DNA from 2 places in the Streptomyces sp. NBC_01298 genome. Region 1 is predicted to be linked to the other one. Evidence: riboswitches for the same ligand, from Rfam matches in the RefSeq annotation. Region 1 holds a riboswitch; the other holds the start of a gene.
The links. A riboswitch is a leader RNA that binds a small molecule or an ion and turns the genes downstream of it on or off. The one in region 1 is predicted to bind ZMP and ZTP.
Positions count from the first base shown of each region.

Region 1 (5,097 bases):
GGAGCGCTTCCCCGGCGCCGACCAGTGGAACTCCCTCCACGAGCGGCTCGTCGAGGCCTGGCGCCGTCAGGCGGAGCTGCTGCCGCCCGGCCCGGTGCACTTCGCGCACTCCGAGACCGACGAGCTCGGCGAGGACCTGATGACGGTCGCCTACCTCCAGGAGACCGCCGAGCAGGCCGGCATCGAGACCCGGGAGCTGTCGGTGGAGCGGATCGGCTGGGACAGCCTGTCCGGCCGGTTCGTGGACGAGAAGCTCGGCTTCATCCGCGCGATCTTCAAGCTCTACCCGTGGGAGTGGCTGGCCACCGACGAGTTCGCCCCGCAGGTCCTCGGGACGTACGACCACGGCGGCGGCTCCGGCACCACCGCCTGGATCGAGCCGCTGTGGAAGATGCTGCTCTCCAACAAGGCGCTGCTGGCGGTCCTGTGGGAGCTCTTCCCGGAGCACCCCAACCTGCTGCCCGCCTACCTGGACGGCCCGCGCGAGCTCGCCACGACCACCGGCTACGCGGCGAAGCCGCTGCTGGGGCGCGAGGGCGCGGGCGTCACCCTGCACCCGGTCGGTGGCGAGCCGTTCGCACCGGAGGAGGACGAGACGTACGTCTTCCAGGGCCTCGCCCCGCTGCCCGACTTCGACGGCAACCGGGTGGTGCTCGGCACGTGGGTCGTCGAGGACGAGTCGGCGGGCCTCGGCATCCGCGAATCGGCGGGGCCGGTCACGGACGAGTACGCCCGCTTCCTGCCCCACGTCATCCTCTAGGGCGTCAGCAGGGCGTCAGGCGCCGAGGACCGACCTGAGCTGGTCCAGCCCCCAGTCCAGGTCCTCCTTGGAGATCACCAGCGGCGGCGCGATCCGGATCGTCGATCCGTGGGTGTCCTTGACGAGCACCCCGAGCCCCATCAGCTTCTCGGAGATCTCCCGGCCGGTGCCGCGCGCCGGGTCGATGTCCACGCCCGCCCACAGCCCGCGGCCCCGTACGGCGGTCACGGCGCCGCCGCCGACCAGCAGGTTCAGCTCCCGGTGCAGGTGATCGCCGAGCTCAGTGGCGCGCTGCTGGTACTCGCCGGTGTTCAGCATCGCGATGACCTCCAGGGCGACGGCGCAGGCCAGCGGGTTGCCGCCGAAGGTGGAGCCGTGCTCGCCCGGCTTGAACACGCCGAGCACGTCGCGGTCGGCCACCACCGCCGACACCGGCACGACCCCGCCGCCCAGCGCCTTGCCGAGGATGTACACGTCGGGGACGACGTCCTCGTGCTCGCACGCGAAGGTCTTGCCGGTGCGGCCCAGGCCCGACTGGATCTCGTCGGCCATGAACAGGACGTTCCGCTCGCGCGTCAGTTCCCGTACGCCCCGCAGGTACCCGGCCGGCGGTACGAGCACGCCGGCCTCGCCCTGGATCGGCTCCAGGAGCACGGCGACGGTGTTGGAGGTGACGGCGGCGGCGAGCGCGGTGAGGTCCCCGTACGGGACGATCTCGAAGCCGGGGGTGTACGGGCCGAAGTGGTCGCGGGCCTCGTGGTCGGTGGAGAACGACACGATGGTCGTGGTCCGGCCGTGGAAGTTGTCGGCCGCCACCACGATCTTGGCGTGGCCGTCGGGGACGCCCTTGACCTCGTACCCCCACTTGCGGGCGGTCTTCACCGCCGTCTCCACGGCCTCCGCGCCGGTGTTCATCGGCAGCACCGCTTCCTTGCCGCACAGCGCCGCGAGCTCGGTACAGAAGTCCGCGAAGCGGTCGTGGTGGAAGGCCCGGGAGGTCAGGGTGACCCGCTCCAGCTGGGCGCGGGCCGCGTCGAGCAGCCGGCGGTTGCCGTGGCCGAAGTTCAGGGCGGAGTAGCCCGCGAGCATGTCGAGGTAGCGGCGGCCCTCCACGTCGGTCATCCACGCGCCCTCGGCGGTGGCGACGACGACGGGCAGGGGGTGGTAGTTGTGCGCGCTGTGCGCGTCGGCGGAGCGGATGGCATCAGCAGTTGTCGACACGGGGTCTCCGATCGTCCGTCAAGCCGGTGACGAGGGTGGCGTCACCCTCCATCCTCGCTCGCATCGCGGACGGAGAAACCTTTCTGGCGGCGTGCCCGCTAAGGTGTCGGACACGCACGGCGACTGGCGCACGGAGAACCAACTCCGGGGGAGCCGTGCGCGCACGACCGCATACAGGGCCGCTCGCCTGGGCCTCGCGGGGACGAGATCCGACATCGACCCCGGAGGAACCGCCATGAGCGCGAACCACCACCCGTACCGCCACCCCGCCCTGCTCGCGACCGACCCCGAGCTGGCGTCCTTCGTCGCCGCCGAGGAAACCCTCCAGGCGGAGACCCTCCGCCTCATCCCGAGCGAGAACTACGTGTCCTCGGCCGTGCTGGAGGCCTCCGGCACGGTGCTGCAGAACAAGTACAGCGAGGGCTACCCGGGCCGCCGCTACTACGAGGGCCAGCAGAACATCGACCGCATCGAGGCGCTGGCCGTCGAGCGGGCGAAGGGCCTCTTCGGCGTCGACCACGCCAACGTGCAGCCGTACTCCGGCTCGCCCGCCAACCTCGCCGTGTACCTGGCCTTCGCCAAGCCCGGCGACACGGTGATGGGCATGGCGCTGCCGATGGGCGGGCACCTGACGCACGGCTGGGGGGTATCGGCGACGGGCTCCTGGTTCCGGGGCGTGCAGTACGGGGTCCAGGCGGAGACCGGGCTCATCGACTACGACGCCGTACGGGACCTCGCGCTGGCGGAGCGGCCCAAGCTGATCTTCTGCGGCGGTACGGCGCTGCCCCGCACGATCGACTTCGAGGCCTTCGCCTCGATCGCGAAGGAGGCGGGCTCGGTGCTCGTCGCCGACGTGGCGCACATCGCCGGCCTGATCGCGGGCGGGGCGCACCCCTCCCCGGCGGGTCACGTGGACGTGATCTCGACGACCACCCACAAGACCCTGCGCGGCCCGCGCGGCGCGATGCTGATGTGCCGCGAGGAGCACGCGAAGGCCATCGACAAGGCGGTCTTCCCCGGCCTCCAGGGCGGCCCGCACAACCAGACGACGGCCGGTATCGCGGTCGCGCTCCACGAGGCGGCGCAGCCCTCGTTCGTGTCGTACGCGCACGCGGTCGTGGCCAACGCGAAGGCGCTGGCCGCCGCGCTGCTGGAGCGGGGCTTCGACCTGGTCTCGGGCGGTACGGACAACCACCTGATCCTGATCGACCTCACGGGGAAGTCGGTGTCCGGGAAGATCGCGGCGAAGGCGCTGGACCGGGCGGGGATCGTCGTGAACTACAACACGGTGCCGTTCGACCCGCGCAAGCCGTTCGACCCGTCGGGGATCCGGATCGGCACGCCGTCGCTGACCTCGCGGGGGCTCGGCGTCGAGCACATGCCGGTGGTCGCCGACTGGATCTCGGACGCGGTCTCGGCGGCCGCCAGGGGTGACGAGGCCGCGCTCGGCGCGATCCGCACGGCGGTGGCCGACCTGATGGCAGCCTTCCCGGCCCCCGGCCTGCCCGTCGCCTGACCCTCCCCGGGTGGAGGCCGGTCCCTGCGGGGCTGTCCCCGCTGCGACCTTTGCCGCTGCGCGGGGCGAAGTCCCCTGCCCGCCCTTCCACCGTTCCCCGGGCTGCGCCCGGACCCCCTGGGGCTCCGCCCCAGACCCCGGTCCTCAAACGCCGGACGGCTGGATTTGGCTGACGCCGGCGAAAATTCAGCCCCGCCGGCGTTTGAGGCGCGGGTGTGGGCGGCGCCCACGGAGTTCCGCGCAGCGGGGCCCGACCTCGGCTCCGACCCCGGCTCCGCGCAGCGGTGGCCGACAGGTGCCGGGAGGAGGGAAAGCGGTCGCTCGGCCGAGGCAAGATCCGGACGGGGCGCTACCGGGCGGTACCCGGGCCGGGGGCGGGCGAGGGGGGTGGGACCCGCCGGGTTCCGGCCAGTGGCGGGGCCGAGCCCGGTGTCACACCTGAGAGAATGGGGCCATGGCTTCTGATCGTCCTCGCGCGCTCTCCGGCATCCAGCCCACCTCCGGTTCGTTCCACCTCGGGAACTATCTCGGAGCCATCCGGCAGTACGTCGCCCTCCAGGAGACGCACGACGCCTTCTACATGGTCGTCGACCTGCACGCGATCACCATGCCGCAGGATCCGAAGGAGCTGCGCGCCAATACCCGGCTGTCCGCCGCGCAGCTCCTCGCCGCCGGTCTCGACCCCGAGCGCTGCACGCTCTTCATCCAGAGCCACGTGCCCGAGCACGCGCAGCTGGGCTGGGTGATGAACTGCATCACCGGTTTCGGCGAGGCCAGCCGGATGACCCAGTTCAAGGACAAGTCCGCGAAGAACGGCGCCAACAACGCCACCGTCGGCCTGTTCACGTACCCGATCCTCCAGGTCGCCGACATCCTGCTCTACCAGGCGAACTCCGTCCCCGTCGGCGAGGACCAGCGTCAGCACATCGAGCTGACCCGGGACCTGGCCGAGCGCTTCAACCAGCGCTTCGGGCAGACCTTCACCCTCCCCGCCGCGCACATCGTCAAGGAGGTCGCGAAGATCTACGACCTCCAGGACCCGGCGATCAAGATGTCGAAGTCGGCCTCCTCGCCCAAGGGCCTGATCAACCTCCTCGACGAGCCCAAGGCCACCGAGAAGAAGATCAAGAGCGCCGTGACCGACACCGAGGCCGTGGTCCGGTTCGACCCGGCCGAGAAGCCCGGCGTCAGCAATCTGCTCACGATCTACTCCACCCTCACGGGCGAGTCGATCCCCGCGCTGGAGGCCGCGTACGAGGGCAAGGGCTACGGCGCGCTCAAGACCGATCTGGCCGGCGTGATGGTCGATTTCGTCACACCCTTCAAGCAGCGCACCCAGGAGTACCTGGACGACCCGGAGACCCTGGATTCCCTGCTGGCCAAGGGTGCGGAGAAGGCCAGGGCGGTCGCCGCCGAGACTCTGGCACAGGCCTACGACCACCTCGGTTTCCTCCCCGCGAAGCACTGACGGGCACGGAAGAGAAAGAGGGCCCTGGCGATCTGGGGGGTGCTGCCGCCACACTGGGGCGGCAGCACTCGTGCGACGCACACGCGGAGCACAGGCGAAGCACAGACCACGCACAGGGACTACAGGCGGAGG
Region 1 covers NZ_CP108414.1:3,731,875-3,736,971, reverse strand. Annotated here, with positions in the region: gene OG730_RS16715 (glutathionylspermidine synthase family protein) at 1-760, shown strand, start outside; gene rocD (ornithine--oxo-acid transaminase) at 776-1,981, opposite strand; ZMP/ZTP riboswitch at 2,091-2,181, shown strand; gene glyA (serine hydroxymethyltransferase) at 2,217-3,497, shown strand; gene trpS (tryptophan--tRNA ligase) at 3,952-4,965, shown strand.

Region 2 (5,097 bases), 2.2 Mb from region 1:
GTCGGCGAATCGGCGGCCTGGCAGGACTACAGCCAGTACCGCCGGCTGCGGCCGCTGTGGAAGGCCCTGAACGGCTTCGCCTCGTCCAGTGTGAGGACGGTCCCGCTGACCTGGTGGTCCCCGGTGGGGATCCGGCTGATCCACCGCGAATCGGTGATCGACGACGGGCTGCTGGCGCTCGCCTCCTGGTTCGACCCCGCCGTCCGGCGCGAGGCCTACGAGGCCGCGCTCGCCCGGGGCCGGTGCGAGCGGGGCGCCGCCCTGGTGGCCGACGCGGCCGTGCTCGCGGTCGCGTGCCGGCGCCGGACCGCCGCCGGCCGGGTGGAACCGGGCCCGGGCCGCGGTCCCGCCGAGCCCTGCCGCCTCGGGTCCCGGCCGCTGACGGAGCTGGCCCGGGAGTTCCACACCTCGCCCATCGTGGCGGAGGCCCGCCGCCGGGCCGCGGCCCGCCTCTGAGCCGGGCGCCGCCGGGGTGCCCCCGGACCACCGTCGGGGCGCCCCCAGGCCGCCGTCAGGCCGCCACCGCGACCGCCTCGCGGCTCGCCGCCGCCTCGCCCGTGAGGACCTTGAGCCGCTTGGTGAAGAAGACCATCACCGCGCCGGCCGCGATGACCATGGCGCCCTGCCACAGGAAGTTCCAGCTCTGGCCGATGACCGCGTCGAGCCGGGGCAACTGCGCGCCGATCGCGTCTCCGGTGGCGGCGGCGAGGAACCACACGCCCATCATCTGGTTGGTGAAGGCCCGCGGGGCGAGCTTCGTGGTGACCGAGAGCCCGACCGGGCTCAGGCACATCTCGCCCATCACCTGGATCACGTACACGCCCACCAGCCACATCAGCGAGACCTTGACCCCGCTGGAGGCGATGGCCGCGGCGCCGGACATGACCACGAAGGAGGCGCCGGTCAGCAGCAGGGCCAGGCCGAACTTGAACGGGGTGCTCATGTGCTTGCCCCGGCGCACCCAGAAGGCGGCGAAGACGGGGGCCAGGATGATCACGAACAGCGAGGGCAGCGACTGGGTCCAGCTCGCCGGGATGTGCCAGCCGAGCAGGGACAGGTCGGTCTTCTGGGCGGCGAACAGGTTCAGCTCGTTGCCCATCTGGTCGTAGACCAGCCAGAACAGCGTGGCGGCCAGGAAGAGCCAGACGTAGGCCCGCAGCCGGGTCTTCTCGACCCGGTCGATCTTGGGGCTGCGGTACATCGAGAGCAGCACGCCCGCCGGGACCACCACGGCGACGATCGTCAGCACGAAGGTGATGTTGTCGATGCTCAGCGCGTGCGAGGCGGCCAGCAGGGTGATCAGTACGGCCGTGAAGACCAGGCCGTACGAGGAGGACTTGCGGATCTTGGTCCGCTCGGCGGCGGTGAGCCGGACCACGGGCTCGGCGCGGAGCTGCTCCGAGAGGTGCCGGCCGCCGAGGACGTACTGGACCAGGCCGATGGCCATGCCGACGGCGGCGGCGCCGAAGCCGAGGTGCCAGTTGACCTCCTCGCCGAGGTAGCCGACGACGAGCGGGGCGATGACGGCGCCGAGGTTGATGCCCATGTAGAAGATCGAGTAGCCGGCGTCGCGCCGCTGGTCGTCGTCGGCGGCGTACAGCCGGCCGACCAGCGCGGAGATGTTCGGCTTGAGCAGGCCGGTGCCGATGACGATGAGGACCAGCCCGGGCCAGACGAAGACCGGGTTCGGGACGGCCATCAGGACGTGGCCCGCCATGATGACCACACCGCCCCACAGGACGGCCCGCCGGGCGCCGAGGAACCGGTCGGCGATCCAGCCGCCGGGCAGCGCCAGCAGCGAGATCATGGCCATGTAGACGCCTTCCACGGCCTCCGCGGTGCCCTCGTGGAGTCCCATGCCCCCGTGGCCGCGGGAGGCGGCGAGGAAGTGCACGAGGATGGCGACCATGCCGTAGAGGCTGAAACGCTCCCACAGCTCGGCCAGGACGAGGGTGGCGAGCCCGCGCGGGTGGCGCTTCCTGCCCACCGCGACCGCCGCCGCGTCCGGTGCCGCGTCCGACGCCGGGGGCTTCTGCATATCCATCGAAGGCTTCACATATTCAGTGGAGCCCTGTCTCCCCGGTCCCGGATCGTTCTTTCGGCCCGTTACCGCGGGAAACGGAACGCCCCGGACCGAAGGGCCCGGGGCGTTCGTCGTACCGGAGGGAGCGGGGCGCGGGTCAGAGGTCCGCGAGGGCCAGACCGGCCTGCGCGGCGGCGGCCTGGACGGTCTGCTCCAGCAGCACCGCGATGGTCATCGGGCCGACGCCGCCCGGGACCGGGGTGATCAGGGAGGCGCGGGCGGCGGCCGACTCGAAGTGGACGTCGCCGACGTTGCCCTCGTTGTAGCCGGCGTCCAGGACCACGGCGCCCGGCTTGATGTCCTCGCCGCGGATGAACTCGGCCTTGCCGACGGCGGCGACCAGCACGTCCGCCTGGCGGACGATGGACGGCAGGTCCACGGTGCGGGAGTGGCAGTAGGTGACGGTGGCGTTCTGCTCCAGGAGCAGCATCCCGGCGGGCTTGCCCAGGATCGCGCTGCGGCCCACGACCACGGCGTGCTTGCCGGTCAGGTCCACGTCGTAGGCCTCCAGCAGCCGCATGATGCCGCCGGGGGTGCAGGAGACGAAGCCCGGCAGTCCGAAGCCCATGGCGGCGAAGGAGTGCATGGTGACCCCGTCGACGTCCTTGCCCGGGGCGATGGCCTCGAAGGCGGCGCGCTCGTCGATGTGGTGCGGGACGGGGTGCTGGAGCAGGATGCCGCTGATCTCCGGGTCCTCGGAGAGCGCGGTCAGGGTGGCGACGAGCTCCTCGGTGGTCGTCACGGCGGGCAGCTCCACGTGGCGGGAGGTGATGCCGGCCTTGGCACAGCGGTTCTGCTTCATCCGGACGTAGGTGACGGACGCGGGGTCCTCGCCGACGAGCACGGTGGCCAGGCAGGGCGCGGTACCGGTGCGCTCGGTGATCTTCGCGGCGTACTCGGCGGTCCGCTCCGAGATGCGGCGGGCGAGGGCGGTGCCGTCCATCAGCCGGGCGGTCTGGGCGCCGGGAACGTCCGGGGTGGCGGAAACGGTCGGGGCGGTCGTCTGAGTGGTCATGGGGGCTCCTGAGCGTCGCTGCGGGATCGCGGTTCGCCCAGGCGCGCGGCAGTCGACGTACGGGATGCGGGAGTACGCCGGGCCGCTCCCCGGTGGTGATCCACCCGAACGCCAGTCACGGCCCGCGCCCAGTGTAGGCGAACCCCCGCGGGGCCGGGCGTGGGCCCCCGCCCGGCAATCCGGTGGATGACCGGGGCCGGACCTGGGACGATCGAGGGATGACGCGCACTTTCGACCATCTGGTCGCGGAAGCGGAATCCGTCTCCGTGGACGGCTGGGACTTCTCCTGGCTCGACGGACGCGCCACCGAGCAGCGCCCCTCCTGGGGCTACCAGCGCCTGCTGGCCCGGCACCTGGCGCGGGTCGGCTCCGCCCTGGACATCCAGACCGGAGGCGGGGAGGTGCTCGCCGGAGCCGGGCCCCTGCCCCCGCTGACGGTGGCCACCGAATCGTGGCCACCGAACATCGACAAGGCGACAAGGCTGCTGCATCCGCTGGGCACCGTGGTGGTCGCGGACTCCGACGAGCCGCCGCTGCCGTTCGGCGACGAGGCCTTCGAGTTCGTCTCCAGCCGCCATCCGGTGACGGTCTGGTGGGAGGAGATCGCGCGGGTACTGAAACCCGGCGGCACGTACTTCTCCCAGCAGGTCGGGCCGGCGAGCGTCTTCGAGCTCGTGGAGTACTTCCTGGGCCCGCAGCCGGAGGAGGTCCGGCGGGGCCGGCACCCCGACGACGCGGTCGCCGCGGCCACGAAGGCGGGACTGGAGGTGGTCGATCTGCGCTCCGAGCGGCTGCGGACGGAGTTCCACGACATCGGAGCCGTGATCTACTTTCTGAGGAAGGTGATCTGGATGGTGCCGGGCTTCACGGTCGGGCAGCATCGGGACCGGTTGCGCGAGCTGCACGAACAGATCGCGCACGAGGGCCCGTTCGTCGCACACACTGCACGTTTTCTCATCGAAGCCCGCAAAACGGGCTGACAAAACGGGCGGACGCGACCACCCGCGACCGGGTCTCCGGTCACGGCGTGGCGCAGGTCACTCAATTCAGCGCGTAACGAATCTACTCGGGCATGCGATGAACCGACAGGTGTCCTCGTGCGGCCCGGAATACAGACCCCCCTCGGGTCTGTTTCCCGAGTTCGCGCGATGATGTCCCGCCACCCCTTATCTGTTCGCAACGAGAGGCTCCTTGTGTCGCTCAGCCCGTCCCGTACGTTCCCCACGGAAATCGCCGAATCAGAGGCCCTGGTCGCGCTTGTCGAGCGCGGCCGCGAGCAGGGTCACATCAACGGTGATGACGTGCGCCAGGCCTTCGAGGCCGGCCGCATCCCGGTGGACCAGTGGAAGCGGGTCCTGCGCAGCCTGAACCAGGTCCTGGACGAGGAGGGCGTCGCGCTGCACGTCAGCGCCGCCCCCGCCACGAAGGCTCCCGCCAAGAAGGCGCGCAAGGCGGCCGCCGCCCCGGCGCGCGTCGCCAAGAAGGCCACCGCCCCGCCGCGCCTCATCGGTGCGCGCAAGACGGCGGCCCCCGCCACCGCCGCGGCGATATCCGACCCGTCGGCCTCCGGGACCGAGGAGGAGGTGGCGGCAGAGGCCGCCGCCGCGCCGAAGAAGCGTGCGGTCAAGAAGACCGCCGTGAAGAAGACCGCCGTGAAGAAGACGGCCGCCACGAAGAAGACCGCCAAGGACGGCGACGAGGGCGACGCCCCCGTGGCCGAGGGCGAGGACTGGGCGGCCGAGGACCTGGACGAGGGCGACGAGAAGGAGACGCCCAAGACGGGCGGCAGCGCCGGCTTCGTCCTGTCCGACGACGACGAGGACGACGCCCCGGCCCAGACCGTCATGGTCGCCGGTGCCACCGCCGACCCCGTCAAGGACTACCTCAAGCTGATCGGCAAGGTGCCGCTGCTCAACGCCGAGCAGGAGGTGGAGCTCGCCAAGCGCATCGAGGCCGGTCTCTTCTCCGAGTACAAGCTCGAAGAGGAGGAGGACCACAA
Region 2 covers NZ_CP108414.1:1,510,019-1,515,115, forward strand. Annotated here, with positions in the region: gene OG730_RS06940 (MAB_1171c family putative transporter) at 1-456, shown strand, start outside; gene OG730_RS06945 (peptide MFS transporter) at 512-2,044, opposite strand; gene OG730_RS06950 (bifunctional 5,10-methylenetetrahydrofolate dehydrogenase/5,10-methenyltetrahydrofolate cyclohydrolase) at 2,181-3,098, opposite strand; ZMP/ZTP riboswitch at 3,127-3,227, opposite strand; gene OG730_RS06955 (class I SAM-dependent methyltransferase) at 3,317-4,078, shown strand; gene OG730_RS06960 (RNA polymerase sigma factor) at 4,292-5,097, shown strand, end outside.
Region 2: linked by a shared signal. The riboswitch ahead of OG730_RS06950 (bifunctional 5,10-methylenetetrahydrofolate dehydrogenase/5,10-methenyltetrahydrofolate cyclohydrolase) and the one ahead of glyA (serine hydroxymethyltransferase) in region 1 are both predicted to bind ZMP and ZTP.